Regions from separate parts of the Isoalcanivorax pacificus W11-5 genome, predicted to be linked through region 2. Evidence: predicted binding sites of a transcription regulator. Region 2 holds the regulator's gene; the other holds the start of a gene.
The links. The regulator sigma-54, encoded in region 2, starts transcription at its own class of promoters, with help from an activator protein. The targets are predictions, from matches to a motif close to TGGCACNNNNNTTGCTNT.
Positions count from the first base shown of each region.

Region 1: a site for sigma-54 is predicted at 5,119-5,136, ahead of S7S_RS08180 (ammonium transporter). Genes of this name have one in related genera too.

Region 1 is NZ_CP004387.1:1,809,622-1,825,625, forward strand. Features, by position in the region: gene S7S_RS08155 (DUF2505 domain-containing protein) at 1-288, shown strand, start outside; gene S7S_RS08160 (SDR family NAD(P)-dependent oxidoreductase) at 289-1,095, opposite strand; gene S7S_RS08165 (dicarboxylate/amino acid:cation symporter) at 1,148-2,425, opposite strand; gene S7S_RS08170 (GNAT family N-acetyltransferase) at 2,549-3,076, shown strand; gene S7S_RS08175 (hypothetical protein) at 3,097-3,732, opposite strand; gene S7S_RS08180 (ammonium transporter) at 3,729-5,054, opposite strand; gene S7S_RS08185 (EVE domain-containing protein) at 5,249-5,740, opposite strand; gene prmB (50S ribosomal protein L3 N(5)-glutamine methyltransferase) at 5,835-6,770, shown strand; gene aroC (chorismate synthase) at 6,823-7,923, shown strand; gene S7S_RS08200 (MFS transporter) at 7,975-9,120, shown strand; gene S7S_RS08205 (DUF945 family protein) at 9,378-11,171, shown strand; gene S7S_RS08210 (phospholipase D-like domain-containing protein) at 11,172-12,401, opposite strand; gene S7S_RS08215 (phospholipase D-like domain-containing protein) at 12,411-13,595, opposite strand; gene fghA (S-formylglutathione hydrolase) at 13,592-14,467, opposite strand; gene S7S_RS08225 (LysR family transcriptional regulator) at 14,549-15,424, opposite strand; gene leuC (3-isopropylmalate dehydratase large subunit) at 15,684-16,004, shown strand, end outside.
Region 2 is NZ_CP004387.1:955,446-971,449, forward strand. Features, by position in the region: gene S7S_RS04510 (YhdP family protein) at 1-3,771, shown strand, start outside; gene S7S_RS04515 (carbon-nitrogen hydrolase family protein) at 3,792-4,637, shown strand; gene tldD (metalloprotease TldD) at 4,618-6,138, shown strand; gene S7S_RS04525 (cyclic nucleotide-binding domain-containing protein) at 6,158-6,619, shown strand; gene yjgA (ribosome biogenesis factor YjgA) at 6,699-7,238, opposite strand; gene pmbA (metalloprotease PmbA) at 7,301-8,656, shown strand; gene S7S_RS18755 (BPSS1780 family membrane protein) at 8,688-9,494, shown strand; gene S7S_RS04545 (HPr family phosphocarrier protein) at 9,526-9,804, opposite strand; gene rapZ (RNase adapter RapZ) at 9,853-10,704, opposite strand; gene ptsN (PTS IIA-like nitrogen regulatory protein PtsN) at 10,764-11,237, opposite strand; gene hpf (ribosome hibernation-promoting factor, HPF/YfiA family) at 11,259-11,558, opposite strand; gene S7S_RS04565 (RNA polymerase factor sigma-54) at 11,656-13,104, opposite strand; gene lptB (LPS export ABC transporter ATP-binding protein) at 13,334-14,059, opposite strand; gene lptA (lipopolysaccharide transport periplasmic protein LptA) at 14,056-14,565, opposite strand; gene lptC (LPS export ABC transporter periplasmic protein LptC) at 14,546-15,103, opposite strand; gene S7S_RS04585 (KdsC family phosphatase) at 15,100-15,639, opposite strand; gene S7S_RS04590 (KpsF/GutQ family sugar-phosphate isomerase) at 15,639-16,004, opposite strand, start outside.

The sequences.
Region 1 (16,004 bases), 850 kb from region 2:
GGCCAGTCGGCCACGCTGACCACCGCATTCCTCTGGACCCGCACGGACCGGCAGCCTTATCAGGCGCAGTACGAGTTCACGGTGGGGCGTATTCCGGTGCAGGTGCGCGGCACCATGACATTGCACGATGACGCCGGTGGTGCGGTGCAGGATATCCGGGCAGAGATCACCAGCAGCGTGCCGCTGGTCGGCGGCAAGCTGGTGGAACTGGTGGCAGGGCAGCTCGACAAGGGGCTGGCATCGGATTACCGCGCCACATTGCGGTATCTGAACGGCGAGCGCGGCTGATCAGCGCCGCAGTTTTTCCGCCAGCGCCTGCATGCCTTTCAGGGCCCGGCCCGGCAGCCAGCGTTTCTGCCGCCAGACCTGCTTGAGCCCCGGTTGCGGCAGGATCATGAAATCCCCGGCATCGATGCCGCGAAAAATACGCTCGGCAATTTCGGCCGGGCTGAAATCATGGCGGACCAGCAGACGTTCAAAGCGTGCCCGGCTGACCGGCTCGGAGGCGCGCAGCGTATCGGCCAGATTGCTGCGGAAAAACGACGGGCAGGCCACAGAGACCTGAATTCCCAGCGGCTGCAATTCACTGCGCAGGCTTTCCGACAGCGCAATCAGCGCCGCCTCGGTGGCACTGTAGCTGCTCATGCCGGGTGCCGGAATCAGCCCCTGCACCGCCGCGACATTGATGATATGGCCGCTGCCCTGGCGCTTCATCGCCGACACCGCTGCACGGCAGGTGCGCACGGTGCCGAGCAGGTTGGTTTCCAGCAGCGCGCGCCAGTCGTCGTCACTGAGCGTCTCAAACAGCCCGGTGCCCGCAATGCCGGCGTTGTTGATCAGGATATCCAGCTGTCCCCATCGGCGCACGATGCGCTCCACGGCCTGGCGCACGTCACTGTCGCGGCGGATATCACAGGTCAGTTGCAGGTGCTCGGTGTTGAGTTCGGAGAGCTGCGCGCAGACTTCCTCACTGCGAACTGAATGCGTGTCGGCGATGGCCACGCGGTAGCCCCGGCGTGCGGCCAGTTCCGCCAGTGCACGACCGAGGCCGGAGGCGCCACCGGTAATCAGAATGCTCGGAGCAGGGCTGCTCATGGAATAGATGTGTCCCGTTGCAAAGGCTTGTCCTGGTGTGGCTGTCGTGTGGTCAGACTGTGTGATCCGGCGGCTGGCTCAGTACCGCTTCTTCGCCCTCGCTGCGCGCAATCAGTACGGCACCCACGCTGTCACTCCAGATATTTACCGCCGTGCGGCACATGTCCAGCACGCGGTCGGTGACGAGGATCAGGCCGATGGCTTCTGCGGGCAGGCCGACCATGCCGAGGATGAGTGTAATGGCAACCAGGCTGGCAGCGGGAATGCTGGCTACGCCAATCGACGTCAGCAGGGCGGTGATCACCACCAGCGCCTGCATGCCCAGAGACAGGTCCAGGCCGTAGGCCTGGGCAATGAACAGCACGGCGGCGCATTCATACAGCGCCGTGCCGTCCATGTTGACGGTGGAACCCAGCGGCAGCACAAAGGTAGCAATGCGTTTTGATACACGCGAACGCTTTTCCACGCATTCCATGGTCAGCGGCAGCGTGGCGGCAGAGCTGGCGGTGGAAAAGGCGGTCAGCATGGCCGGGGTCATGGCGCGCAGATGCCATGTCGGCGAACGCCTGCCCAGCACGCAGATGGCCAGCGGCAGCACGATGAAAGCGTGCACCGCCAGCGCCAGCAGCACGCACGCAAAGAACCAGGCCAGCGGTTCAATGGCGTCGAAGCCGGTGCGTGTCACCGTGGCGGCGATCAGTGCGAATACGCCGATGGGTGCAAAGCGGATGATGAACAGCGTGATCCGCACCATGGTCTGGTACAGGCCCTCGATCGCGTCACGCAGTGCCTGGCCCGGGCTGCCTTCGACGTTGCGCAGGAAATACCCGAACAACAGTGAGAACACGATCAGCCCCAGCAGCTGTCCCTGCACGGCGGCCTGCAACAGATTCGAGGGCAGCAGTTGCAGTATGATCCCGGCAAAATCACCGGCGCCGCGTCCTTCCACGCGGGCCAGCACTTCGTGCGTGTCGGCGGCAAGGCCGAGGCGGTCACCGGCAGGCTCACCATCGATAATGCCCGGCGTGAGCAGATTGCTGATCACCAGCCCGATGATGATCGCCACAAAGGTCGTGCTCATGTAGTACGCAATGGTCTTGCCACCGAGCCGGCCCAGATCGCGGCCGTTGCCGAGGCCGGTGAGGCTGGAAATGATGGCGCTGGTGATCAGTGGCACCACGATCATCTGCAAACCGTTGATGAACAGCCGGCCTACGGTATCGTACACAGCCAGCAGGGAGACGCCGAATACCTGGCTGCCTTCGCTGGTCAGCCAGCCCGCCAGCGCACCGAGCGCCATGGCGAGGAAAATCTGATTGTGCAACTTCACGCGGCGCTCCTGTGCTGTGGCTGCTGTATTATTGTTGGCCAGTCCGTCCAGTGCCGGTAAGCATACGCAGACCCCGGAGCCGGTCGCAACCGGCCACGGTGCCGGTGTGTCCAGGAGCAGAGCATGTCCGCAGAACTGATCGAGATCGACCACGCACAGGTCCCGGCGTTGCAGGCGCTGGCCGCCGACATCTGGTGGGCCCATTACCCGGCTCTGATCAGCGATGCGCAGATTCGCTTCATGCTCGAGCGCATGTACAGCGCAGCGCAGTTGACGCAGGAACTCGCCGATGGCGTCTGCTACCGCGGGCTGCGCCTGGATGGCCGCCTGTGCGGATACTTCAGTGTGCGCGCTGATCTCGACGGCGGTGCCTGGCTGGACAAGCTGTACCTGCTGCCGGCGCTGCACGGACAGGGCCACGGGCAGCGGATGCTGCGTGCCGCAGAGCAGTGTGCCTGGCAACTCGGCGCACACCGGCTGCGGCTGCGGGTCAATCGTCACAATGACACCGCCATCGCCGCCTACCGGCGCGCCGGTTATGTGCTGCTCGGCGAGGATTGCGCCGAGATTGGCGACGGCTTTGTCATGGACGACTTTATCTTCGGCCTCGACGCGCCGACAGCGGGCGAGGTGTCGAAAAAGCCACTGTGAGGCTGGCGCAAGCCGGCCTGCTACAGCAGGCCGTTGAGCGCCTTGTCCATGTCCGGATGCGCGGTCTGCACACTGCGCACGGCTTCCGCCAACGCTTTGTCGGCTGCGACCGGCCCGAGCCGTTCACACAGCACCACATAGGTCCGGTTGACCAGCGATTGCAGCAGCGCTTCCTGTGCGGCGGGCACTTTCAATGGCTGGTCGTTGCCGAGCCAGCTCTGCATTGCCCCCAGCAGCGCTGGCGGCAGATGCCGCCGGCTCAGCGAATTGAGCAGATCCAGCCGGAAACTGTGCCGGGTCTGCAGGGGCACCCGTGTCATCAGCGCTTCCATCAAGGCGCTGAAGGCGGCGCTGGTGGAGGCCGAGAGCGGCCCGTCGGCGCGTGCCAGCTGCTTGTCATTGAGTGGATCAGGCAGCAGCGAGGCGACCGGCATGTTCATCGCCTGCACCAGGCTCAGCAGAATGTCGGAACGGCGTCCGCGCAGCACTTCATCGCGGCAGATGTCGGCGACAAAACGCTGCAGGGTAAAGCGCGGCCGGTCGGCGTAGTTGGCTTCCCAGTGACTCAGTGCCTGCAGCAGGTCCTCGCGCGGGAGGAAGGGCTTCAGGCCGGTGTAGATGGCGCGGCGTTTTTCACTCAGCTCCTGTGCATTCACGAGCGCACCTCCACCCCGGCGGCCCGTTCAGCGGTGTAGGCGGTGCTGTCCGAGGGAAATTCCGGATAACCGATTTCCGCATGCTCGCTCAGGTCCAGGCCGCGCTGTTCGTGTTGTGCGCTGGCGCGCAGGCCCATCAGCAGCGCGATCAGCACGTACATCACCAGGGCAGTGAAGAAGGTCCAGACGAAGCAGGCCAGTACGCCGAGAACCTGCACCATTACGATCTGGCCGTTGAACATGTCTCCTGCGAAAAACAGGCCGGCGGCAATCGTGCCCCAGGCACCGGCGACGCCGTGGGCGGAGACGGCGCCGACAACATCGTCCAGGCGCAGTTTCAGCAGCAGGTGCGTGCTCAGCGTGCACAGGATGCCGCCGACCAGGCCGCTGACCATGGCCCACGGCGGATGCATGGTGGCGGCGCCGGCGGTGATGGCGACCAGGCCGGCGATACTGCCGTTGACCGTTTCCGTGAGCAGGATCGGCCGGCGACTTACCAGCGCCATCAGTACACTGCCCAGCGCACCGGCACAGGCGGCCAGATGCGTGTTGAGATTGATCAGGCCAATGTTCACCGTGGCTTCCAGTGTTGAGCCGCCGTTGAAACCGAACCAGCCGAACCAGAGGATGAAACCGCCCAGCGCCACCAGCGTCAGGTTGTGGCCGCGAATCTCGCGTGGGCGGCCGTTGCTGTCGAAGCGTCCCAGGCGCGGCCCCAGCACGATGATGCCGGCCAGTGCACACCAGGCCCCGACCGAATGCACCACGGACGAACCGGCGAAATCAATGAAGCCCAGCTTCGCCAGCCAGCCATCGCTGTTCCAGACCCAGCTGCCGAACACCGGATAGATCAGCCCGGTGATGACCACCGCGCCCACCAGATAGGCGGTGAAACGCGTGCGCTCCGCCATGGCACCACTGGCGATGGTGGCGGCTGTCGCGGCGAACATGGTCTGGAACAGCAACAGGCCGTAGGTATCCATGTCGCTGCTGCCGAGCAGAAAGCGGTCGGTGCCGAACCAGCCGCTGCTGTTGGTGCCGAACATCAGGCCGAAACCGACGGCCCAGAAAATCACGGTGCCGACGCAGACATCGAGATAATTCTTCATCACTACGTTGAGCGCATTCTTGGCGCGGGACATGCCGGCTTCCAGCAGCGCGAAGCCCGCCTGCATCAGAAACACCAGCGCGCTGGCGGTGGCCAGCCAGGCCATGTTGATGCCGGGGCTGAGTGTGTCGTCGGCCGCGCTGGCCAGCACCGGGCACAGCAATAATAAAAAGGCGACCGGTAAACGCAGGCCGGTGAGTTGTGATGTGTTCATGTGATGCCCATCCCCCTTGACGGTCGTGACGTCCCTGCCTCGTGAAAGATCCTGCGTTGCGGTCGTTGCAACCGCCGTGCCACAGGTGAAGACAGGGGAAAGGGGAGTGATTTGCCCCCGGATCAGGGGCGGTGCCGGACGCGTTGCACCGTGGCGGTGCCGGCCGCTGGTGCAAGCCGTCCATCCTGGTGCATTCAGCCCAGGCGCTTGAGCAGTCGGCTGGCGATGTCGTCGTCCACATGCTGGATCGAGAGGCGGCTGCGGTTGACCAGCTCCATCCCGGCCAGGGTCGGGTCTGCCTTGATATCGCGCAGCGTCACCGGGTGTGGGAAATGCCGCCGGTAGGCCACGTCGACGCGCAACCAGCGCGGTGCATCCGGGTCGCTTTTCGGATCGTAGTAGGGGGCTTCAGGGTCGAACTGGGTCGGGTCGGGGTAGGCGTCGCGCACCACTTCGGCCAGGCCGACGATGGCCGGGACCTTGCAGCTCGAGTGGTAGATGAACACCTGATCGCCTTTTTTCACCTCGTCGCGCAGCCGGTTGCGGGCCTGGTAATTGCGGATGCCTTCCCAGCCGCAGCGCTGTTCCTGCCTGAGGTCGTCGATGCTGTAGGTGTCGGGTTCGGTCTTGAACAGCCAGTAGGCCATGGCAGGCGTCCTGCGGTTGCCGGTGATGTCGCCGATCATAGCGGATTCCCGCCGTCGCGGGGCTTTATGGTAATCTTGCGCGCCCGGGGTGCGCCCCCGGAAACCCCGTTGCCCAGTGAAGACAGGACCGCCCATGCGCATCAGCGAACAGGAACAGCAGCAGGCCAGCAGCACATTGCTCACGGTGCGTGACTGCCTGCGCTGGGGGGAGAGCGTGCTGCGCCGTGGCGAGGTCTATCTGGGCCATGGCACCGACAATCATGGCGACGACGCGCTGGCGCTGCTGCTGCATGTGCTGTCGCTGCCCTGGGACAGCGACCCCCGGCTGCTTGACGCCCGGCTGCTGCCGATGGAGCGCGAGCGCTTCGTGGCCCTGATGACCCGCCGCGTCAACGAGCGCCTGCCGGCCGCCTACCTGACCGGCACGGCGTGGTTCTGCGGGCTGGAATTCCGGGTCGACGAGCGGGTGCTGATCCCGCGCTCGCCGCTGGCCGAACTGATCGAACAGCGCTTCGAGCCCTGGCTGAACCCGGATTACGTCGGCCGCGTGCTGGACCTGTGCACCGGCAGCGGCTGCATTGCCATTGCCAGTGCCTGCGCGTTGCCGCAGGCACAGGTGGATGCCAGCGACATTTCTGAAGAGGCCCTGGCCGTGTGCCGGGAGAATATCGCCCTGCATGGCCTGGAAGAACAGGTGCGCCCGCTGCTGGGCGATGGCCTGTCGGCGGCCGAGGGCCGCTATGACCTGATTATTTCCAACCCGCCCTATGTGGACGCCGAGGACATGGCCAGCCTGCCGCAGGAATACCGGCACGAGCCGGCGCTGGCGCTGGCCTCCGGCGAGGACGGGCTGGATTTCACCCGGCGCCTGCTGCGCGAGGCACCGGACTACCTGACCGACGATGGCCTCCTCATCGTCGAGGTCGGCAACAGCTGGGAAACCATGCTGCGCATCTGGCCGGACGTGCCGTTTTTCTGGTTCGAGTTCGAGCGCGGCGGCCACGGCGTGTTCATGCTGACCCGGCAACAACTGCTCGAACACGCCGACCGTTTCCGCACGGCGGCCTGAGCCAGCGTACAATCGCGGTAGCCCCGCACCGACAACACGGACAGAGTGACTTATGGCAGGCAACAGCTTCGGCGAACTGTTTCGCATCACCACCTTCGGCGAAAGCCACGGCCCCGCGCTGGGCGCCATTGTTGATGGCTGCCCGCCAGGGCTTGCATTGAGTGAAGCGGACCTGCAGGGCGAGCTGGACCGGCGCAAGCCCGGCACCAGCCGCTATACCACCCAGCGCCGTGAGCCGGACCAGGTGAAAATCCTCTCCGGCGTGTTCGAGGGCCGCACCACCGGCTGCCCGATCGGCCTGCTGATCGAGAACACCGACCAGAAATCCAAGGATTACTCCGACATCGCCGAGACCTTCCGGCCCGGCCATGCCGACTACACCTACACGCAGAAATACGGCCTGCGCGACTACCGTGGCGGTGGCCGTTCCTCGGCCCGCGAGACTGCCATGCGTGTCGCCGCCGGCGCCATTGCGCGCAAGTTTCTGGCCGAGCGTCTGGGGGTGAAAATCTACGGCGGCGTGGTGCAGATCGGTGACGTCCACGCGGAACAGTTCGACTGGTCGAGCGTCAACGACAACCCGTTCTTCTTTCCGGATGCGGCGAAAGTGCCGGCGCTGGAAGCACTGATCAATGCCCTGCGCAAAGACGGTTCCTCCATCGGTGCCCGCGTCACCGTGTTTGCCGACGGCGTGCCGGCAGGGTGGGGCGAGCCGGTGTTCGACCGCCTCGATGCGGACCTGGCCAAGGCAATGATGAGCATCAACGCCGTCAAGGGCGTGGAAGTCGGCGACGGCTTTGCCGTGGTCGGGCAGCGCGGCGAACAGCACCGCGACGAAATCACCCCGCAAGGTTTCCTGAGCAATCATGCCGGCGGCGTACTCGGCGGCATTTCCAGCGGCCAGACGATCCGTGTCTCCATGGCCCTGAAACCCACGTCCAGCATTCTGATTCCTGGCCGTTCGGTGAACCTGGCCGGCGAGCCGGTCGAAGTGGTGACCAAAGGCCGTCACGATCCCTGTGTCGGCGTGCGCGCCACGCCGATTGCCGAGGCCATGCTGGCGCTGGTGCTGATGGATCACTACCTGCGCCAGCGCGGGCAATGCGGTGACGTCGCACCCGCCATGACGCCGATTCCCGCCGGCGACGCCTGACGCCGCACGCCACCTTTCCACCGCGCCGGTACTGACCGGCGCGAGGTGCAGATGATGCCCTATTACTGGCGGCTGTCCGGTTTCTATCTGTGTTATTTCTCGGTGCTGGGCACGCTGGTGCCCTACTGGGGGCTGTATTTGCAGGGCGAAGGATTTACCGCCGCGCAGATTGGCCTGCTGATGGCCGTGCCCCAGATCACCAAGCTCGGCGCGCCGAATCTGTGGGGCTGGCTGGCGGACCGCACCGGCCAGCGCCTGCGGGTAATCCGTGGCGGTAATCTGGCAGCTGCGCTGGTGTTCATCAGCGTGTTTTTCGTCGACGGCTTCTGGGCCATGCTCGCCGTGCTGGCCGGTTTCAGTTTTTTCTGGAACGCGGTGCTGGCGCAGTTCGAGGTGGTGACGCTGAACCTGCTGGGTGACCGCAGCCATCGTTACGCCCTGGTGCGCCTGTGGGGCTCCGTGGGCTTCATCATCGCCGTGCTGCTGCTCGGTGCCGCGCTGGATTATCTGCCGGTGACGCTGGTGCCCTGGACGCTGCTGGTGCTGCTCTGGGTGCTCTGGCTGTGCACCCTGGCGATCCCGGCGCTGCCCCCGCGCCGCCCGGTACAAAAGCGCACCAGCCTGCTGGCAATGCTGCGTCGTCGTGACGTGCAGGTGTTTCTGGCGTGCGCCTTCCTGATGCAGTTTTCCCACGGTCCGTATTACACCTTCTACACCATCTACCTGGATGAACTCGGCATCAGCCGCGGGCAGGCCGGCATGCTGTGGGCGCTGGGTGTGGTGGCGGAGGTGCTGTTGTTTCTGGTGATGCCGCGTCTGCTGACCGGCTTTTCACTGCGCAGCCTGCTCGTGATCAGCCTGTTGCTGGCGTCGCTGCGCTGGTTGCTGATCGGCACGCTGGCCGAGCAGATGGCGGTGCTGGTATTTGCGCAACTGCTGCATGCGGCCAGTTTCGGCAGCTTCCATGCGACGGCCATTGCCTGGGTGCACCGGCACTTCGGCGGCGAGCACGCCGGGCAGGGGCAGGCGCTGTATGCCAGCTTCGGTTTCGGTGCCGGCTGGGCGGTGGGGGCGTCGCTGTCCGGCCTGATGTGGGAGCGGCTCGGAGCGGACAGTTATCTGATTGCGGCGGGTGCCGCGTTGCTGGGTGCGCTGCTGGCATGGAAGGCGTTGCACAGTCCTGTCGTGCCGGACTGAACGTCTGTCGGCGGGCTGTGCGCCAGATCATCCCGTGCCCCGCTGAAGCGGGTATCATGGCGCACGACGTAAACAGGGTGTTGAAAAAGCCTCTTTGAGGCTTTTTCAAGCCACCTTTGCGGCACAGGTCCGCAAAGGTGGGCACGGAAAATCAATCGCTTATCGCGTTTGATTTTGCTGACGGCTTGCTTGAGCCGTCAGCGCAGGCTGTTTTTCAACAGCCTGCTAATAATCGAATCAATCTTCTGGGGGGAATCATGAAACGCAAGGGACTGCTGGGTGTTGTTGCCCTGCTGGTGGTCTGTATCGCCGGCTATCTGCTGATGCAACGGGCCGTGGAGCAACGCTACCGTGCCTACCTCGCCAAAAGTGCTGAACAGCTCGCCGACGTCGGGCTGAGCTGGCGCCTCGACAGTTACCAGCACCGTCCTTTCGGTGCCAGGGCGGTCTACAGCCTGACCACGGCCGAACCCATCGAGGGCTTTGAGTGGCTTGACCGGCTGCGCTTTGAAAGCCTGCTGCATTTCGGTCCTCTGGTGCGTCTTGATGGTCAGTGGCGCGTTGGGTTGCTCGGTGCACGCGATACCCTGCTGGTGGATGCCCTCGGTGGTGAAGCCACGGCCATGGCGCGGACATTGTTCGGCGACCGTTCGCCGCTGGAAGGCGAGGCACTGATCGGTTTCGATGACCGCGTCGACTACGTGCTGCGCATCAATCCGGTGGCGTTCGCAGAAGGCGACGACGTGGTGCGCTTCGCCGGGCTGACGATGCGTGGCGACACGGACATGCAGACGCTGACGGGAAGCGCCTATCTCAGCGGCGGCGAGATGCACATCGATTATCGCGGAACGCAATTCTCCCTCTCGAACATCAGCGGCCAGGGCACCTTCCAGGACAGCCTCGGCAATACGCCGCTGGGGGACCTCCTGCTCGTCTTCAGCGATCTGCATCTGGCCGCCCCGATGCAGCCGCCGATCCAGATGGACTTGCACCTTCGCCAGCATTCCCGCGTGGAAAAAGGCCTGCTCGACAGCACCCTGGAAATCTGGATGGAGCAGCTTCAGTCGCCAGCGCTGGCCGACACACCGCTGGCTTCGCTGGACCGTCTGTATTTCTCGCTCGGCACGCTCGGCCTGGGCGCGGAAGGGCTGGAAGCACTCGACCCGATGCTGCGCCGCATGCAGACGCTCACTGAAGCCACCGAAGGCGACGACATGCAGGCCGCGATGGACGCCGCCCAGGCGCTGATGCCGCTGTTCGAGGACATGCTGCAACTGGTGACCCAGCGCATCCTGCAACCGGGACGTTCCGCCGTCACCGCCTCGCTGCTGGCGAGTGCGCAAGCCCGCACCCTCGCCAGCGTGCAGGCCCGTGCCGACTATGCCGGCCTGCCGCCGTCGGTGACCTCGCTGCAAGCACTGGGTGAAGTTTCGCCACAGGGCTGGTTGCGTGTCGTGGATGTCAATATTGATGCCGAACTGGACGCGGCGCTGGTTGAGCAGATGCCACCGGCCTGGCGCGAACAGGCTGGCAGCGTACTGCACGAGCGGGATGACAGGCTGGGCCTGACGCTGACACTGCATGAAGGTGGGTTGTGGCTCAATGATGAGGCGCTGCCGACAGAGCAGACGCTGGACAACCTGCAGCAACTGTTCAAGCGTGATGCCGCCGCCGGAGCGGAAGGCGACGTGGCGATGCAGTTCGGTGAGGCCAGCTCTGCCATCTCGCTGGAGATCGAAGGCTATTTCTACGAGGACGGACGCCTGCCGGCACGCAGCGAAGCGCAAAAAGTGGTGCAGGAGTTCGCCGCCGATTACGCATTGCCGGTGCGCCTGAGCCAGTACGATGCGGCGCGCGGCGTGCTTGAGCTGGCACTGATGGACCAGGGCAGCGAGGTGCTGACGCTGCGTATGCAGGCCCGTTTCCCCGGCGAGGACGATGACGGCCTGGTGTACTGGCAATGCCGCTACGTAACTGTGGACGAAAGCCGGTACGCGCTGTGGTACATGCAGAACTGCGAGACGCTGACGCCGGTGGCCGCATTCGACTGATCAGTGTTTTTCCGGCCGGCGCACGGTGGCCGTGTTCCACAACGTCTTCAGTTGCAGGATCAGCCGTGTGCCGAACCAGTACCAGAATTTTTCCCGCCAGCGCTGCCAGGGACGGCGACGCTGCCAGCGATTCGGCGCAACAGGCTGGCTTTCCCGCGCCAGCGACTGCTGCAGCGTGTGCAATTGATGGCAGAAATCACTGTCGATGATCTCCACGTTGGCTTCCAGGTTCCAGCTGCTGTTCCAGCGGTCGTAATTGAACGAACCCAGGGTGCACCAGTCATCCACCCGGGCCGCTTTCAGGTGCAGGAAACGGGGCTGGTATTCCTCTATGCGCACACCGGCCTGCAGCAGCCGCTGGTACAGGTGATGCCCGGCGTAACGCAGCACCGGATGGTCGGTGTTGCGGCCGGGCACGGTCAGGCGTACGTCGACACCGCGCCGCGCGGCGAGCAGCAGCGCCTTGTACAGTGAACGCGGCGGCAGGAAATAGGGCGTGCACAGCCAAACTTCGCGCTGCGCGCGCAGGATGTGATGCACAAAAGCACGCAGCACCGGATTATTGCGGCCACCCCGCGCAGCGCGGACCCTCGCCCAGCCTTCGCAGCGGCCGGTTTCGCTGGCGCGCGGTGGCGGGTATTTCTGCAGCCGCCAGCGCAGCGCGTCGGTGATCGGGCCGCGCCCGGCCAGCGCCCAGGCCTGCTCGAACAGCGCCGCGAAATCCGACACCACCGGGCCGCGGCAGGCGACCATGGCATCGAACCAGGCGTCGTCACCGAAGATGCGCGGGTCACTCTCGTCATTGACACAGAAACCGCCGACCCAGGCGCGCCGTCCGTCCACCAGCACCAGCTTGCGGTGATCGCGCACCAGCGCGGCGAGCGGGCGCGCCCATTGCAGCCGGTTGAAACGGCGTACAGTGATACCGGCCTGTTGCAGCCGCTGCCAGTCTTCCGTGGCCAGCTCGCGGCAGCCAATGTCGTCGAGCAGCATGCGTACGCGCACACCGTCGGCCACGCGCGTGGCCAGCACGCGCAACCATTCGTCAAACAGTGCGCCGGAGGCGCACAGGTACATTTCGATATCGATGGTTTGCGTGGCGCCCTGCATGGCCGTGCGTATGGCGGGCAGAAAACGCATGCCGCCGGCCTGCAGCGTCAGCGTGCACTGGTCGCGCCAGGGCCAGGCCAGTTGGGCGGCGGGTTCCGGATGTCGGCGGCGGTGCGGCATGGCGGGCCTTCAGCGTAGCGCGTGCAGCAGGCGCAACAGGCGCGTGCCGAACCAGAACATCAGGCTCTCGCGCACCCGGGCGAAGGGGCCACGACGGCGCCATGTCGCGTGGTCAATGTGCCTGCATTCCTGTTGCAATTGCTGGCGCAGATCGTCCAGTGCACTGCACAGCTCTTCGTCACACCATTCAATATTGGCTTCGAGATTCCAGTTGCTGTTCCAGCGATCGTAGTTGAACGAGCCCAGCGTGCACCAGTCGTCCACCCGCGCTGCCTTCATGTGAATAAAGCAGGGCTCGAATTCGTGAATCTCGACGCCGGCACGGAGCAGCCTTGCGTACAGGTGCTGGCCGGCGTAGCGAATGACCGGATGGTCCGTGCAGTCACCGCATATCAGCAGCCGCACGGTGACCCCGCGCCGGGCGGCCCGTTGCAGTGCCTTGTACAGCGGTCGCGGGGGCAGGAAGTAGGGCGTGCACAGCCAGATCTGTTCGCGGGCGCGGCCAATGCGCCGGATAAAGGTACGCAGCAACGGATTGCGCTTGCCGCCCCGCGCGGCGCTCAGGCGCGCCGACGGTGTCTGCGCCGGCACGTCGTCCTGGCTGTGAACGACATCGCGGTGCAACCGCCAGCGCAGTGCACCGTGCAGTGGGCCGTTGCCAGCCAGTGACCACACTTGCTCGCACAGTGCGAGTACGTCCTTCACCACCGGGCCTTCGCAGCACACCATCAGGTCACGCCAGGCATCGTCGCCGCAGAGGGCTGCGGCATAGTGGTCGTCCAGACCCATGCCGCCGGTCCAGGCGTACTGTTCATCAATGATGATCAGTTTGCGATGGTCGCGGATCAACGCATTGAGCGGATGCCCGAAACGCAGCGGATTGAACCAGCGCAGGGTGACGCCACTCTGGTCGAGCCGGTCACGGTCGCGGCGGCTCAGCCCGTGGCTGCCGGCATCGTCGAGCAGCACACGCACCTGCACACCGCGCGCGACGGCGTCGCGCAGTATTGCCAGCCAGTCTTCAAACAACTGGCCACTGCTGCACAGATACAGCTCGATGAGGATGCTGCGACGTGCGGCCTGCAGTTGTGCACCAATGGCCGCCAGGAAATCATCACCCCCGGGCACCAGACGTGCCGTGCACGCACTGCGCCAGGGCCAGCTCAGGCGGGCCGGGGGTGTCTGTCGCGTCATGCGTCGGCAGGCTCCGGTGTCAGGCCCAGGTGGCGGGCGTGATAGCGGAGGTGGTCATTGATGAAGCTGGCGATGAAGAAATAGCTGTGGTCGTAGTCGGCATGGCGGCGCAGGTGCAGGGTGTGGCCGTGTTCATGGCAGACCTGCTCCAGCCGCTCGGGGCGCAGCTGTTCGGTAAGAAAGTTATCGGCTAGGCCCTGGTCCACGAACAGGGGCTGTGTCGATATGCCCGAGGCCACCAGCGCGCAGGCGTCCCAGGCCTGCCAGCCGCTGCGGTCCTCGCCCAGATAGCCGCTCAGGGCCTTGATGCCCCAGGGGCAGTCCATCGGGTTCACGATCGGCGCAAAGGCGGAAACGGCATCATAGCGGCCGGGCTGTTTCAGTGCGCACACCAGCGCGCCGTGGCCGCCCATGGAGTGGCCGCTGATGGCCTCGCGGCCGTTGACCGGGAAATGGGCCCGGGTCAGCGCCGGCAGTTCGGTCGTCACGTAGTCGTACATACGATAATGCGACGCCCAGGGGGCCTCGGTGGCATTCACATAAAACCCCGCACCGGAGCCGAAATCGTAGCTGTCATGCTCGCCCGGCAGATCGGTGCCGCGCGGGCTGGTGTCCGGGCAGACGATGGCCATGCCGAGCCGTGCGGCCAGCCGTTGGGCGCCGGCCTTGGTGACAAAGTTTTCGTCCGTGCAGGTCAGGCCGGACAGCCACCAGAGCACGGGCACCGTGCCTTTTTCCGCCTGCGGCGGCAGGTAGATGGCAAAGATCATCTCGCAGTTGAGCACCTCGGAACGGTGCCTGTAGCGTTTCTGCCAGCCGCCGAAGCAGTGGTGCTGGCTGAGTAATTCCAGGCTGGTCTGGTCGCTGTGCATGGGGCCCCTCCGTCAATGCGCCTGAGCATGGCGCGTGGCGCGGCGCTCTGTCGAGCCTGCCCGCGCCGGTTTATAGAATGATTACATCCCGGCGGTGGTTTGCAGTACGTCGAGAAAATGCCGGCCTGCGTTGGACAGGCTGCGTGCCGGGTGCATGACATAGCCGAGCTGCCGCTGCGGCAGCGCCGTGGTCACCGGCAGGGCCTGCACGGCGCCGTCGAGCATGGTCGCCGGCAGCACGCTCCAGCCGAGGCCGATGGAGACCATCATATAGATGGTTTCCAGATAGTTGGTGGACATGGAGATATTCAATGTCAGCCGGTGCTCGTCGAACAGGTTTTCGACGATGCGCCGGGTAAAGGTGACCGGCGAGGGCAGGATGGCGCTGTAGCCGGTCAGCATCGCCAGCGTGACCTGCTTTTCCTGTGCCAGGGGATGTTCCGGTGCCGCCATGAACACCAGCGGGTCGTCCCAGATCACTGCGCTTTTGACGCGCGGGTCCGGCTCCGGCGGCAACGTCACCACGCCGAGCTCCAGATCGCCGTGCAGCACGCCTTCCCAGGCTTCTTCGGAATCGATGAAGTGGATGTCCAGTTGCACCTGCGGGTACTGCCGGGAAAAGCGGCGCAACACCGGCGGCAGGCGATGCAGCCCGATATGGTGGCTGGTGCCGATACGCAGCGTGCCGCTGACGTCGCCGGACAGATTGCTGATGGCGCGGACCGTGTCGTCCATGTCGCGCAGGATGCCGCGTGCCCGGGGCAGCAGGGCGCGGCCGGCCTCCGTCAGGTGGACCTGGCGGCCAATCCGGTCAAACAGCCGCGCGCCCAGTTGTTCCTCCAGCAGGGCGATGCGCTTGCTGATCGCCGGTTGCGTCAGAAACAGCGCCTCGGCGGCGGCCGAGAAGCTGCCGTGCTCGGTGACGGCCAGGAAGGCCTGCAGGCTGTGGGTGTCCATGGGTTAAGAGGTCGGACGTCTGACGTCTGACGTCTGACGCTTGAAAATACATCCCAGCCCGGACCGCCTTTCTTTTAGCGTCCGACGTCCGACGTCCGACTTCCGACCACCCCCCACCACTGCCACACCTTCCGACCACACCATCGATTCATTCCTCTCAGGAATCCTTAGGATAAATATTATGAATTGGATTTATGGATTGCAAGGCCGTATCGTGAGCCCTGATATCGCCCGCGTCCGGGCAGGGGAGAGCAGAAAAATGGTGGCCAAGACACTTTACGACAAACTCTTCGAGGCGCACGTCGTCACTCAGCGTGATGACGGTTCCGCCCTCATTTACATCGACCGTCACATTATTCACGAAGTGACCTCGCCTCAGGCGTTCGAGGGCCTGCGCCTGGCCGGGCGGGCGCCGTGGCGCGTGGGTGCGAACTTCGCCACGCTGGACCACAACGTGCCGACCACGCCGTTCAAGAGCGCAGCGGATATCGAGGACGATACCTCGCGCATTCAGGTGCAGACGCTGCAGGACAACACCCGCTCGTTCGGCATTCGCGAGTTCGGCATCGGTGACGTGCGC
Region 2 (16,004 bases):
CCCGTGACCATCGGTGGCCTGCGTGGCTACCTCGATGGCGTTTCCCCCGTGTTTGTCCTGCAGGATGTGCAACTGCCCGCCGCCGATGCCGATGGGGCGCCGTTGACGCTGCGCCATGTGGAACTGGGCATCGACCTGTGGCGCACCCTGCTGGCGCGTGAGCTGCGCCTGCACCAGCTCTGGATTACCGGCCTGGACCTGCATCTGGTGCGTGACGAGGACGGCCGTATCCATCTGCGGGGCCTGGAAGCCTTTGGCGGTGACAACGACAACCCGGAAGGGGTGCGTGACCTGCTTGATCTGGTCTACCGGCAGCAGCGGCTGGTGCTGGATGATGTCCGCGCCCGCGTCGACTGGCCGGGGCTGCCGCCGCTGCGCTCTGAAGATGCGTCGCTGGCACTGGTAAAAGAAGGACGCAGCCGTCATCTGGCGCTGCGGTTCTCGGCCCGGGACCGTCCGTTCCGGCTTGATGCCCGGCTGACGCTGCGTGGAGAGGCCTACGCGCTGAATGAGGTGAGCGGCGACGGTTACCTGCGGGTCGAAGGCGCACAACTGGAATACTGGCTGCCCGAACGCTGGCCGTTGCCGATCAAACCGGAGGCGGCGGCCGGCCGGGTGGAATTCTGGGGCGCGCTGCACGAGGGCACGGTATCCGAGGCCAGCGCGGTGCTGGCCACGCGCGATGTCAGGCTGCGTCACAACGAGCACCCGCAGAGCTGGATTCTCGACCGGCTGAATGCGCGCTTTGCCGTGCGCCGCGTGGAAGACGGGTATCAACTGATGCTCGACGAAGTACGGGGCCAGACCGAACAGGTCGGGGAGTTGCGGGCCGGCCCGCTGGCACTGTGGTGGGACGGGCGCATCAGCCGCGATACCGCCTGGCGCCTGCGTGCGGAGAGTCTGAACGCCGCTGCGCTGCGTGAACAGTTGCTGGCCTGGCCGTTCCCGCTGCCCGCCAGCGTAGCGACCGTGCGCGAAAAACTGGTGGCGCTGGCACCGTCCGGACAGGTGCCGGCGCTGTATCTGGCCGGCAGTGGCGCCCGCATTACGGCCTTCAATGGCCGCTTCATGGCGCTTTCGGTGGCGGCCAATGACCGCCAGCCCGGTGCTCAGGGTGTCAGCGGCTGGATCGCGGGCACCCCCCGGCAAGGGGTGGCGAGCCTGCGCAGCCCCTCGCTGGTGCTGGATATGCCGGCCCTGTTCGAGCAGCCGCTGGCGGCATCGCTGGGTGGCCTGTTGCAGTGGCAACGCGATGAACAGGGCGGGTTGATCCTTCGCAGCGGCGTGCTGCGCGCCAACAACGCCGACGCCAGTGGCGAGGCGCTGCTGTCCCTGGCGCTGGCGCCGGAGCAGGTGCCGCAGCTCAGCCTGCGGGCGGAAATCCGGGATGGCAACGCCGCCCGCGCCGCGCGCTACATTCCCCGCGAACGCATGAGCGACGGCCTCAGTGCCTGGCTTGGCCAGGCGTTTATCGGTGGCACTCTGGAGCGGGGCCGCATTCTCTACGAAGGCCCGCTGCGGTATGACCGGACACGCCAGCAGGAGCGTACCCAGCAGATGGCGTTCACGGTGCGTGACCTGGGCCTGCATTTCCTGGACGGCTGGCCGGCGGTACAGGGCATTGAGGGCACGGTGCTGATCAACGGCCTGGAGATCAGTGGCCGGGACCTGCAGGCGCGCTATATGCAAAGCGACGTGCGGAATGCCAGCGTCGACGTGGTCGATATTCTGCCGCAAGCGCGGCCGCTGCTGGTGATCAGTGGTGAAGTGTCCGGCCCGGCCACGGACCTGCAGACCCTGCTCCGCGATACGCCGCTGAAAGAACAGGTGCCGCAGACGCTGAACGACTGGGATATCCGGGGCGGCGCCCTGGCTGGCCATCTGCTGCTGCACTTGCCGCTGAGCGCCGGCGACCCGCGTCGCGAGGTGCTGGTGGAAGCGCGTGCCAGCCAGGTGAACCTGCATTCCGGCGGCTGGCGGCTGGCGGCCACCAGCCTCACCGGCGCAGGCAGTTTCAGCCTGCGCGGTGGCCTGCAATTGCCGGCGCTGACCGGTGAGCTGTTTGGCTCGCCGGTGAAAGGCAGTGTGCGCACCGACGCCGAGGCGCTGCGTATCAGCGCCCAGGGTGCGGTGCCGATGCCGGTGCTGCGCAACTGGCTGGACAAACCCTGGCTGGCACCGCTGGACGGCACGCTGGGCTACCGTGCCGGGCTGTCGCTGCCGCGCGGTGGCGGCACGGTGCGGCTGCAGGTGGATTCTGATCTGGAGGGTGTCAGCGCGGCGCTGCCGTCGCCGCTGGGCAAGACGGCCGGCGAGCGCCGTGCCGCGCAACTGGTGCTGACCGTGCGTGACGGGGTCCAGCGCTACAACCTGCTGCTGGCAGACCTGCTGGCAGCACAACTGCAACTGGACCGGGGCGGCGCACTCAGCCGTGGTGCGCTGCGCTTTGGCGCGCGGGGTGTGGCATTGCCGGACACCGGCCTGCGCATCGATGGCTGGCTGCCGACCCTGGACCCGGTGCCCTGGGGGCTGATGATCGCTGCCGGTGAGGGGCCATTCGCCGGCGGTGATGGCGGCACCCCGTTGCCGCCTCTGAGCCTGGCGGTGGATACCAATGCCCTGCGGGTGCAGGGCCAGGACCTGGGGCACGGCAGCCTGTCGGTGCAACAACTGGAAACCGGCTGGCACCTGGCGCTGGGCAGTTCACCGCTGGCCGGCGAAGTGTTTCTGCCGCGTGATTACACGCTGCGTGGCGAGCAACCGCTGGTGGTCGATATCGAACGGCTGCGGTGGCCGTTCGGGGATGCCGTCCCGGCGGATGAGCGTGGGCTGGATGAATTGTCCCTGCAGCAGCTGGACCCGCTGCGCGTGCCGGTGGCGGATATCAGCCTGCGCAACGTGTCCATCCAGGGGCGCGACTACGGCCAGTGGCAGGGACAGGTGCGGCCCACCGACGGTGGGGCACGTATCCTGGCACTCAGTGGCCGCTGGCAGGACACGACATTCAGCGGGGAACTGGACTGGCAGCGCGAAGGCGCGGATGGCAACACCCGCAGCGGGCTCACGGGTGCCTACAACAGCCGCAACCTGGCTGCCCTGCTCGGCAATTTCGGGCTGGAATCCTTTATCGAAAGCCAGGAGGCCTCGGGCAGCGTGGATGTCACTTGGCATGGTTCGCCGCTGGATTTCGATTACCGTCGCCTGGGCGGTGCGCTGTCGGTGGACATCGCCAACGCATTGCTGCCGAGCACAGACCGGCGCACCTCGGCGCTGCGGCTGCTGGGCCTGATCAACATCGGCAACACCATCAACCGCCGTCTGCGGCTGGATTTTTCCGATGTGATCAGCGAAGGGCTGGTGGCGGATCGCATTCGTGGGCAATTCAGCTTTGATGGCCCGCGCATCAGCACGGATAACCTGCGCATCCGTTCACCGGCGGCGGAGTTCGCCATCGCCGGGACACTGGCGCTGGATGCCCAGACCATGGATTACGGCATTGAAGTGACGCTGCCGTTGTCGAGTAACCTGTATGCAGGTTGCCTGGCCGGCCCGGCGGCCTGCGCCGGTATCTTCGTGGTGGAGCGCCTGTGGGGCGACCGGCTGGAGAAGATGACATCGATGGGCTACCGCGTGACCGGTAGCTGGGACAACCCGAAAGTCGAGGAAGTGCAGGGCATGTTCGAACGCGCGGGCTCGCGGGTCGACAGCCTTGAGCGGGTCGACAGCCCTGAGCGGGTCGACAGCCTTGAGACATCACCGCAGAGCCCATAAATCTCTCCCGAGAGGTACACATGCGTCTTGCCGCGATCCAGTATTGCGCCGGAGCAGATGTGCAGGAGAACCTGCGCGAAGCGGGTACGCGCATTGCCGAGGCCGTCGAGGGCGGTGCCCGGCTGGTGGTCCTGCCGGAAAACTTTGCCTGCTATGGCGGCGATTACCGCGCGCTGGCCGGGCACGGCATTGATACCGTGACCGGCTGGCTCGCCACGCAGGCCCGCGAACAGGGTATCTGGCTGCTCGGCGGCAGCCTGCCGCTGGCGGTACGGCCCGACGGGGAGCCGGTGCCGGCACCCCGTGTCCGCGCCGCCTCGCTGCTGGTCGGCCCGGACGGTACCCTGCGTGCCCGGTATGACAAACTGCACCTGTTCGACGCACTGGTGCCTGATGCCCAGGGCAGCTACTGCGAATCACGCCAGTTCGAGCCGGGCGACCGGCTGGTGACGGTGCCGGTGGAACAGTTCACGCTGGGCATGGCGGTCTGTTACGACCTGCGCTTCCCATCCCTGGCGCGGGCACTGGCGGACCGCGGCAGTAACCTGCTGGTGTATCCGAGCGCCTTTACCGCCGTGACCGGCGCTGCGCACTGGGAACTGCTGCTGCGCGCCCGGGCGGTGGAAACCGGCTGCTATGTGCTTGGCGTGAACCAGTGCGGCCAGCACAGCGAACGCCGTGCCAGCTACGGCCACAGCATGCTGGTGGACCCCTGGGGGCGCGTGCAGGCCACGCTTGGCGACGGCCCCGGCGTGCTGCTCGGCGATGTGCTGCACAACGAGATTGACGATGTACGACACCGGCTTCCGGTGCACACTCACCAGAGATTGCTGACAGGTCTGCCTGATGACATCCGTGATAACTGATCCTGCTTCCCTGGCCACCCGCGACAGCGCGGCGGCCCTGCATGTGACACCCACCCCGTCTGCGGCGGATGCGCTGAAAGTGGCCGAACAGGTACTGCTGGCCCCCGCGCAACTGACCGACACCGCGCTGAACCGCCTGCTCAGTGCCACGCTGGCCCCCGGGGTGGATTACGCCGACCTGTATTTCCAGCACAGCCGCCACGAAGGCTGGGTGCTGGAAGACGGCGTGGTACGCGACGCCAGCTATAACCTTGAGCGCGGCACCGGCGTACGCGTCATCAGTGGTGACCGCACCGGCTTTGCCTACAGTGACGAGATCGCGCTGCCGGCGCTGGACCGGGCCACAGGGGCTGCGCGCGCCATCGCCCGCAGCGGCGGCCAGGGCACGGCACCGGCGTTGAAAGCGGTGACGGCACCGTCGCTGTATGGCGCCTTTGACCCGCTGGCCACCTGGCCGGCACAGCGTAAAGTGGCTTTCCTGGAACGGCTCGACAAGCTGGCGCGCAGCCTCGACCCGGCGGTGACCGAAGTCACGGTGTCGCTGAACGCGGTGCATGAGGTGATGCTGGTGGCCGCGACCGATGGCACGCTGGCAGCGGATGTGCGGCCACTGGTGCGGCTGGGCATTTCCGTGCAGGCGGAGCGCAATGGCCGGCGCGAGCGCGGCTCGTCCGGCGGTGGCGGCCGGGTTGATTACGACTGGCTCGAAGCCGGCGGCCGGGCCGAAGGCTGGGTGCGCGATGCAGTGCGCCAGGCGCTGGTGAACCTGGAGGCGCAGCCGGCGCCGGCCGGCACCATGCCGGTGGTGCTCGGCCCCGGCTGGCCGGGCGTGTTGTTGCATGAGGCTGTCGGTCACGGCCTGGAAGGAGACTTCAACCGCAAGGGCACCTCGATGTTTGCGCGCCGCATGGGCGAGCAGGTGGCCTCGAACCTGTGCACCGTGGTTGACGATGGCACCCTGCTGGGGCGCCGGGGCTCTCTCAATGTCGACGACGAAGGCACGCCGACCTCCTGCACGACGCTGATTGAAAACGGTCGTCTGGTCGGGCACATGCAGGACAAGCTCAACGCGCGCCTGACCGGGCAGCGCCTGACCGGCAACGGCCGTCGCGAATCCTATGCACACTTGCCGATGCCGCGCATGACCAACACCTACATGCTGCCGGGCAAGGATGATCCGGCTGACATCGTGGCGTCACTGGAACGCGGTATCTATGCCGTCAACTTTGGTGGCGGCCAGGTCGATATCACCTCCGGGCGTTTCGTGTTTTCCACCAGCGAAGCCTATCTGGTCGAGAAAGGCCGTATCGTTGCGCCGGTGCGCGGTGCCACGCTGATCGGCAGTGGTGCGGAAGTGATGCAGGCGATTTCCATGGTCGGCAACGATCTTGCACTGGATACCGGCATCGGTGTGTGCGGCAAGGAAGGCCAGTCCGTACCGGTGGGTGTTGGCCAGCCGACCTTGCGCATTGAAGCGCTCACGGTGGGCGGCACGGCGTAAATCCTGTTCTGAGGTAACCATGTCGAAGGTGGGTGAAGTCCTTGCGCGCATGCGTCTGTTCGATGGCATGAGCGAAGAAGATCTGCAGCAGGTGGAAAAGCTCGTATTCGTCAACCGCTTCAACGGCGGTGATGTGGTCTGCCGCGAAGGTGATCACAGCGATTTCATGTGCTTTGTGGTGCGTGGCAAGCTGGAAATCAGCAAGCGCGGTGCGGAAGGCAAGGATGTGGTGATCGCGCATCTGCGCGCGGGTGATTCACTCGGCGAAATGGCGCTGGTGGATCATGAACCGCGCTCCGCATCGGTGCAGGCCACGGAAGACAGCACCGTGATTGTGCTGACCCGCAAGGGCTTCGAGCACCTGCGCAAGCGGTCGCCAGGGGCGGCCAATGTGGTGCTGGAAAATATCGCGCGTTTGTTGAGCAGCAATTTGCGGCGCACGTCGGCGCAACTGGCGCAGTATATGTTGCCGTTGGGGTGATGTGCCGCCAGGCCTGCAGGGCCTGGACCGGGTGAGTGGCGCCGCTGGCGCTACCCACCAGTTGTCATGAAGCGCGCCGTCAATAGAGCGGTGCGTTACGCTCAAGCTCATTGAGATAGTTGTAGAACTTGCGTCGCTCGCGTTTGAATTTTTCTTTCGCCGCATTATCCGGTTCGACGCCTTCCGGAGCGCGGCTGGCCAGGTAGTTGCGCAGCAGGTTGCGCAGGTGCTGGCGATCGGCGGCGGCGTAGGTGGTCATGATTTCGTCGAGGACCGGTTGCGCGGCACGGGTGTCGGCGCAGGCATCCAGCCGTTCCATCCAGTCCAGCAGGCGCTTGTGGCGCAGTGGATCGGTGAGCGCGGCGAGGGCCTGCTGGATGGCGTCGCCGTCGGCGGTGCGCATCAGCTTGCCGACGTATTGCGCGTGCCGGCGCCGGGCCTCGTGGGAAGTGATGCGGCGGCTTTCGTCGATGGCGCGCAGCAGGGGTTCGTTCAGGGGGAGCCGGGCCAGTTCGGCCGGTTTCAGGTTCATCAACTGCTCGCCGACCTGCTGTAACGCGTCGACCTCGCGCTTGAGCTCGGATTTGCTGGGCAGTAGGTCGTCGCTATACTCGTCCATAACTTTCATTTTCTGCTGCGGTCGCTGGCCGCCAAGTTTACTTGCCCATGCCCATGAACGAAATGTCCATCTCCGCGACCACCCTTGCCCAGCCTGACGAAAGTGAGCTTGATACCCTGCGAGAGCGTGCCCGGCGGGTACTGGCCGAGGCCGAGCGCCAGGGAGCCACCGCCGCCGAGGTCGGCATCAGCGCCGGTCAGGGGCTGTCGGTGACGGTGCGCCTGGGCGAGATCGAAACGCTGGAATTCCACCGCGACCGCGCCGTCTCGGTCACCCTGTTCGTTGGCCAGCGCAAGGGCTCGGCCAGCAGCAGCGATGATTCCGAGGACAGCATCCGCGAAACTGTGGCAGCGGCACTGGCCATTGCCGGGCAGACCGGTGAGGACCCGCACAGTGGCCTGGCGGAGCCGGAACTGCTGGCCCAGGACATCCCGGACCTGGATTTGTGCCATGTATGGCCACTGACCCCCGCCGACGCCATTGAGCAAGCGCAGCAATGCGAGGCTGCCGGGCGCACCGACGAACGCATCGTCAATTCCGAGGGCGCCTCGGTGTCCAGTTCGGTCAGCGTGCGGGTCTACGCCAACAGCAACGGCTTTCTCGGTGCCTACGCCGGTTCCCACCACAGCCGCTCCTGTGTGCTGGTGGCCGAGCAGGACGACGCCATGCAGCGTGATTACTGGTACGACAGCCAGCGTGATCCGGCGGCGCTGATGGCGCCGGCGGAAGTAGGCCAGCGTGCCGCATCACGCACCCTCGCGCGGCTGGGTGCCGCGCGCCCTGCTACCGGGGAATATCCGGTGCTGTTCGCTCCGGAAGTGGCGCGCGGGCTGATCGGGCATTTCACCTCGGCGATCAGCGGCGGCGCCCTGTACCGGAAAGCGTCGTTCCTGCGTGACCGGCTTAACAGCCAGGTGTTCCCGGAATGGGTCACTATCGCCGAGCAACCACGGCTGCGCGGCGGTGCCGCCTCTGCGCCGTTTGACAGTGACGGCATCGCTACCCGCGATCAGGCGTTTGTCGAACAGGGCATGCTGGTGCGCTATGCGCTGGGCCTGTACGCCGCCCGCCGCCTGGGGCTTGCACCCACCGGCAACGGTGGCGGCGTGCGCAACCTGCGCATCACGCACGGTGACGAAGACCAGGCCGCATTGTGCCGCCGTATGGGCAACGGCATTCTGGTCACCGAGGTCATGGGGCAGGGAGTGAATCTGGTGACGGGGGATTATTCACGCGGCGCGTCCGGTTTCCGCGTTGAAAACGGCGAGATCTCCGAGCCGCTGGAAGAGTTCACCATCGCCGGTCATCTCGGTGACATGTTCGCCTCCCTGGTGGCCTCTGGCAGCGACGTGGACCAGCGCGGCCACATCCACTGCGGCAGCCTGCTGCTGGCACCGCTGAAAATTGCAGGAAGATAAAAGCAGCTTCATCAAAAAAACGGAGTTTTTTATGACCAACCCATATCAACAACCTTCAGCCGATCTGATGCCGGAAGGCACCGCCGGGGATCGACTGTTGCAGATCAATGCGCCGCGCAGCCGTGATATCGGGGCCGGCTGGCGCTGGTTCTCGGACGCCTGGCGGGTGTTCAAGAGTGCCTGGGGTACGATTTTGCTGGCGCTGCTGGTGGCCTGGTTGTTGTCGATGGCGGCGCAGTTTGTCCCGCTGCTGGGCATGTTCCTCGGCTTTCTGATTGCGCCGTTCCTGTCTGCCGGGCTGCTGGTGCTGTTGTACAAGGCAGATGAACAGCGTGGCCCCACGGTGGGGGATATCTTCACTCCGTTCAGTACGCATTTTGTACCGCTGCTGCTGGTGGGGCTGATTTACCTCGGGCTGTTCATCGGTGTGCTGATCATTGGCGGGGTTATCGGCTATCTGATGTTCGGCGATGCGCTTGCCGGCATGGCCGACAGTGTTGCCGGCATGGAGCAGGGTGTCATGCCGCCGGACATGGCGTGGATGAACATCGCATTGCTGGGTCTGATTGTGATGGCGCTGATGATCCCGGTCATGGCGGCTTTCTGGTTTGCGCCGGCGCTGGTGGTAATGGGCGACTACGGCCCGGGCCAGGCGCTCAAGGCCAGCCTGGTCGGCTGCCTGCGCAACATTCTGCCGATGCTCTGGTACAGCGTGATCATGGTGGTGTTGCTGGTGCTGGCGATGATTCCGGTGGGGCTGGGGTTGATCGTGCTGCTGCCGGTGCTGGTGGTGACCTATTACAGTTCGTTCCGCGATATCTACACCGACACGCTCTGAAAGAAAAACGGGAGGGAGCCACTCCCTCCCGTTATTGCTCCTCGTCGAAACGCCGCGCGAACAGGTCGCGCAATTCGTCCATTGCTTCGGCGGCATGCTCGCCCTGCACGATCACTTCCACGGTACTGCCGCAGCTGGCCGCCAGGGTCAGCAGGCCCATCATGTTTTTCGCATCCACTTCCCGATTGTTGAACCGTATGCGGATGCTGGCGTTGTAGCGTGACGCCACGCTGACCACCTTGGCCGACGCACGGGCGTGCAGGCCAAGGCGGTTGATGATATGCAGTTCGGCATGCAGGGCGTCGGGCACCTGGGGCTCCTTGAATAATGGATGAGCGGGACGGGCAACGGTTGCCGGTCACTCCAGTTGCAGGTGCCGTACCTGGGCCGGCCAGCCGGCCTTGCGCAGACGTTCGGCCAGATGTTCCACCAGGTACACGGACCGGTGGCGGCCACCGGTGCAGCCGATGGCCACGGTCATGTAGCTGCGGTCGTTGGCTTCATAACGCGGCAGCCAGCGCAGCAGCCAGTGTTCCAGGTCGTCCAGCAGTTGCGCACTGTCGGGCTGGGCGTCGAGGAAATCGATAATGGGAGGCTGGCGGCCGTCGAACGGCCGCAGCGCCGGGTCCCAGTGCGGGTTGGGCAGCATGCGCGCGTCGAACACCAGGTCGGCATCCGGCGGCACGCCGTTCTTGAAACCGAACGATTCCAGCAGCAGTGACAGCCGGCCTTCACGTTGCGCCACGCGCATGCGGATCAGGTTGCGCAGGCTGTGCGGGTCCAGGTGGCTGGTGTCCACCAGCAGGTCGGCGGCGCCCTGGATGCTGGCCAGCAATTCGCCTTCGTGTCCGATGGCTTCCGAGAGAGACATGTTCTGGTCGCTCAGCGGGTGCCGGCGGCGGGTGGCGCTGAAACGGTTGAGCAGGGTGTCGTGGTCGGCGTCGAGGTAGATGACTTCGCACGCCACGCCCTGTGCTTTCACCTGCGCCAGCAGTTCGGCGAAGCAGGGGAGCTGGCTGCGCAGGTTGCGTGCGTCAATGCCGACGGCGACGCGCTGGATATCGTGGTTTTCTTCGCGCAATTGCGTGGCCAGCGTCGGCAACAGGCCCAGCGGCAGGTTGTCGACACAGTAGAAGCCCAGGTCTTCCAGTGCCTGCAACGCGGTGGTCTTGCCCGATCCGGAGCGGCCGCTGAGGATCAGCAGTTTCATGCAGCAGTCTCCCGTGAACGCCGCACTGCGGCGGCTGACGACATACGGCAGTCAGGGTATCAGGAAGCGAGTTGCAGTTCTGCCTCGGAATCGACGGCGGTGCGATAAAGATGGCTGGCGGAATTGGCGCCACGCAGGCCGTCGCGGAAGCTTTGTTCGTTAAAGAGGGCGGCGAGGTGGCTGAGCGTCTTGAGGTGTTGTTCGGGGTTGTCTTCGGGGACCAGCAGCACGAACACCAGGTCCACCGGGCGGCCATCGACGGCATCGAAATCGATCGCTTCGTCGAGGCTGATCAGCATGCCGACCGGCTGCTGGCAGGAAGCCAGACGGCAATGGGGAATGGCGATGCCTTCCCCAATGCCGGTACTGCCAAGGCGCTCACGGGCAATCAGGGCTTCGAAGACCTGTTGCTCCCCCAGTTCCGGGTTGCCCTGTGCGGCAAGCTGGGCAACCTGATCCAGCAGGCGCTTTTTGCTGGCGCCATGCAGGTGATAGTGGGTTCTTTCCGGAGTGAGCAGTTCCCGTACGCGCATGATGGTGCCTGATCGAGTCGGTTAGTGGCCGTGGTTACGGTTGACCGACTTCTCCTTGTGTTTGAGGATCTGTCGGTCGAGTTTGTCAGTCAGCATGTCAATCGCGGCATACATGTCTTCCGCCTCGGCGGTGGCGAACACCTCGCCGCCTGCGATGCGGATGGTCGACTCCGCCTTGTGCGTCTTCGGCTCCGGCGACAGGATCACCTGGATACTGGTGATGTGGTCGAAGTGGCGCTCAAGGCGGTTGAATTTCTCGTTCACGTATTCACGCAGGGCGTCGGTGATATCCAGGTGATGGCCGCTGATATTGATCTGCATGGGCTGACTCCTGTACAAGCTGTGTGATCCGCCGTCCTGCGGGGCCGGAGTGTAGCCTGTTCCTGAGGCGCTTGGTACCGCTGACGCTCCTGAGGCGCTACACCAGCCGCTTGCGCTCGCTGGACGCCGGAATTCTCATCGCCTCCCGGTACTTGGCGACTGTGCGTCGTGCCACCTGAATCCCCTGTTCGTTGAGCAGGCTGGCAAGCCGGCTGTCGCTCAGCGGCTTGCGTGGACTCTCGGCGGCAATCAGCTTCTTAATGATGGCACGAATGGCGGTACTTGAACATTCGCCGCCGCCGTCCGTTCCCACATGGCTGGAAAAGAAGAATTTCAGTTCAAACATGCCCCGTGGCGTGAACATGTATTTCTGGCTGGTGACGCGGGAAATGGTCGATTCGTGCATCTCCACGGCGCTGGCGATGTCGGCCAGCACCAGCGGTTTCATGGCCTCTTCACCGTATTCGAAGAAGCCCTGCTGCACCTCGACGATGCGCGAGGCCACCTTGAGCAGTGTCTCGTTGCGACTTTGCAGGCTTTTCAGGAACCAGCGCGCTTCCTGTAACTGGGCGCGCAGGTAGCTGTTGTCCTCTTCGCGCTGGCTCTTGCCGGCCAGGCTGGCGTAGTGGCTGTTCAGGCGCACTTTGGGCAGGGCCTCGCCATTCAGTTCCACCAGCCAGCGGCGGCCGCGCCGGCGCACGATCACGTCCGGCACGATGTAGTCGCGTTCACCGCTGCTGATGCTGTCGCCGGGATGTGGATTGAGGCTGCGCAACAGACGGATCACCTCGATCATCTCGTCTTCGTTGACAGCCAGGTGCCGGCGCAGGGTGGCGAACTCGCGGCTTTCCAGCAGTGGCAGGTGACGGGTCAGGGTCAGCGCCTGCTCGCGCCAGAGGGTGTCTTCGGGCAACTGGCGCAACTGGATGGCCAGGCACTCGGCCAGGTCGCGGGCGGCCACGCCGGGTGGATCGAACTGCTGTACCCGGTGCAGCACGGCGATCACTTCGTCTTCTTCGGGGAAGCTGTCGTCGGGGGCGTCGTCGCCGAGCATCTGGCGGGTGGCCTCGGCGATGTCCTCCAGCGTGCTGGTCAGGTAACCACGGTCGTCCAGGGATTCGATGATGGCGTAGGCGATGGCGCGGTCGGCGTCGCTGATGACGGCCAGGTTGAGTTGCCAGAGCAGGTGTTCATCGAGGGAGGTGGTGCCGGCGGTGCGCTCTTCCCAGGCGTCCATGTCGTCGTCGCTGGCGCCCGCACCGGAGGATTCGGTGTACGGGTCTTCCCAGTCGGTGTCGACTTCACTGTCGAGCTGGGCCAGGGTCTCCGGGTCTTCGCCCGTGACTTCGGCCAGCTCCGTGTCGTCGCTGGTGTCCTGGTCGTAGGGGTCGTTCTCTTCCAGTTCCAGCAGCGGGTTGGTGTCCACCGCTTCCTGGATCTCCTGGCGCAGGTCAAGCGTCGACAACTGCAACAGGCGAATCGCCTGCTGTAGTTGTGGCGTCATGGTCAGGTGCTGACCTATCTGTATCTGCAGACCCGGTTTCATGCGGATTTGCACTGCCCCCGAAGTGGTACGAAACGAGGGGCAGCATAGCAACTAGCAATTTCCGTGCCCATTCTTGAAAAAAACAAGGGGAAGGGGTAGGGCGTTGATTTTGCACCGAAGTGGTGCATTGGCGGGTGGTGCGGAAGGTGTGCGGGGGCTGCCGGCTCAAAAACAAAAGCTCGTAGCCCGCCGCTCGCAGCTCCCTGGCTGCACGCCCGGCGGGCGTGCTTCAAAGCCTGAAATCGGCGCCGAGGTAAACGTCGCGCACCTTCTGGTTGGCCAGGATGGTGTCGGCATCGCCGGCGGCGATGATGTGGCCTTCGCTGACGATGTAGGCGGTGTCGCAGATATCCAGTGTCTCGCGCACGTTGTGGTCGGTGATCAGGACGCCGATGCCACGGTCGCGCAGGTGGCGGATGATGCCCTTGATGTCGTTCACGGAGATCGGATCAACACCGGCGAAGGGTTCATCCAGCAGGATGAAGTGCGGATCGGTGGCCAGGCCACGGGCGATCTCGGCGCGGCGGCGTTCGCCACCGGAGAGGCTCATGCCCAGGCTGTCGCGCAGGTGGGTGATGTGGAATTCCTGCAACAGCTCTTCCATGCGCTGTTCGCGCGCACGCTTGTCCAGGTCCTTGCGGGTTTCCAGGATGGCCATGATGTTGTCGGCCACGGACAGGCGGCGGAAGATGCTGGCTTCCTGCGGCAGGTAGCCGATGCCGCGCCGGGCGCGGCCGTGCATCGGCAGGGCGGTGATATTGTCGCTGTTGATGGTGATGTAGCCGGCGTCCGGCGGCACCAGGCCAACGATCATATAAAAGCAGGTGGTCTTGCCGGCCCCGTTCGGGCCGAGCAGGCCGACCACCTGGCCGGCTTCCACCTGTAACGAGACGTCTTCGATGACACGGCGTCCCTTGTAGCTTTTTGCCAGGTTGTGGGCACTGAGCAGATTCACTGCGTTCCCTCTTCCGTGGGTGTGTTGTCGCCGCTGCTGCCCTGGGTATCACCGGCCGGGATCACCAGGCGCACGCGCTGGTCACCGCCGCCGCTGGCTTCCACGTTGCGGGTGCCCAGGTCGTAGAGCACGCTGGCGCCCTCGAAGGTGCGGCCTTCGTGACGGATGTAGGCATCTTCGGTCAGGGTGATCGTCTGGGCGGCCACATCATAAATGAGGGTGCGACCGCGTGCGTCCAGGGCGTCACCCTCGCGCAGGCGCACCGGCGTACCGGTGGCTTCGACCCGCTGTAGCGCGCCGTCTTTCAGGCGCAGTTCGATGCGCTCGGCATTGACCCGGCGATTGCCCTGCACCAGTTCGGCGTTGCCCTCATAGATGCCGATGCCGTCCTGCTGGCGGAATTCGGCGCGGTCGGCAGTCACTGTGACTTCGCCCTGCGGCGGCGCTGCGGAGGCGGCCAGGGGCAGTAACAAGGCCAGCAGCAGGTCAGGACGCAGGCATCTCATAACGGCTTTCCACTCGTTCTCTCAGTTTCAGGACACCCGTGGCCAGGTTGGCCTCCATGGCGCCCGCGCGGGTACTGCCCGACGGATGGGTGATCTGCACCGCGCCCGGCGCGCTGATCTGCTCCTGGCCAGGGCGATAGACCAGTTCGCCGGTCTCCAGCAGCATCGGTTGCGCGCCGTGGTGGCGGGCGCTGACGCTGCCGAGCAGGCGAATGTGGCGTCCCTGTTCGGTGACCTGGCCTTCCTCGGACAGCACTTCCCAGGCCAGTGCCGGATCGTGCAGCGCCAGGCGCGGGCGTTTGAGCAGGGTTTCGCCCAGGCCGTCCATCTCCTTCAGTTCCTCGGCGTGCAGGTCGTACTCCAGCAGGCCTTCGGGGGTGAAGCTCTGGGCGCTGATCTGCTCGGCGATCACCAGTGGCGTGTCCACTTGCGAGCCGAGCAGTTCCGGTACGCGGTCTTCCCACTCGTGCAGTGTCATCAGGACGATCAGCCCCAGCAGGATCAGGCCGGTGGCGCTGAGCAGGCCCTGACGTCTCATGCGCCCGGCTCGCTGCGCGGCAGGGCGGAGACGATGAAATCACACATTTCGCGTACGGCGCCTTCGCCGCCACGGCGCCGGGTGATCATATCGGCCACCTGCTGCGCACATTGATGGGCGTTGGGCACGGAGAAGGCCACGGCGGCCCATTCCAGTGCCGGCACGTCCGGTTCATCGTCGCCGGCGTAGCCCACCTGGCTGGCGTCCAGGCCCAGCTGGTCGGCCAGCGCGCGCAGTGCCACGCCCTTGTCTTCACGGCCCTGGATAACGTGTTCGATGCCCAGGTCGCTGGCGCGGCGGGCCACCATCAGCGAGCTGCGGCCGGTGATGATGGCAAGCTGCACGCCGGCGCGGGCCAGCTGCTTGAGGCCGTGGCCGTCGAGCGTGTTGAAAATCTTCACGCGCTCGCCTTCCGGGCCATAGTGCAACTCGCCGCTGGTCATGATGCCGTCCACATCGAACGCCATCAGTTTCAGGCGCCGTGCTTTCGCCCGCAGGGCGGCCGGGCCGATGCCCACGTTATCGTCGCTGTGCATCAGACGACTCCCGCGCGCAGCAGATCATGCATGTTCAGTGCACCCACCGGGCGCCCGTCCTCGTCGACCACGATCAGGCCGTTGATCTTTTTCTGTTCCATCACTTTCAATGCCTCGGCGGCCAGGTGGCCGGTGTGGATTACCACCGGGCCGGCGGTCATCACGGCGCTGATGGGGCTCTCGCGCAGATCAACCTGCGGCTGGTCGAGCACCCGGCGCAGGTCACCGTCGGTGAAAATGCCGGCCAGACGGCCGTCGGTGTCGGTGATGGCGGTCATGCCCAGGCCTTTCTGGCTGACTTCCAGCAGCGCATCGCGCAGCGGGGTGTCGTGGCTCACGCAGGGCAGGCGCTCGCCAGCGTGCAT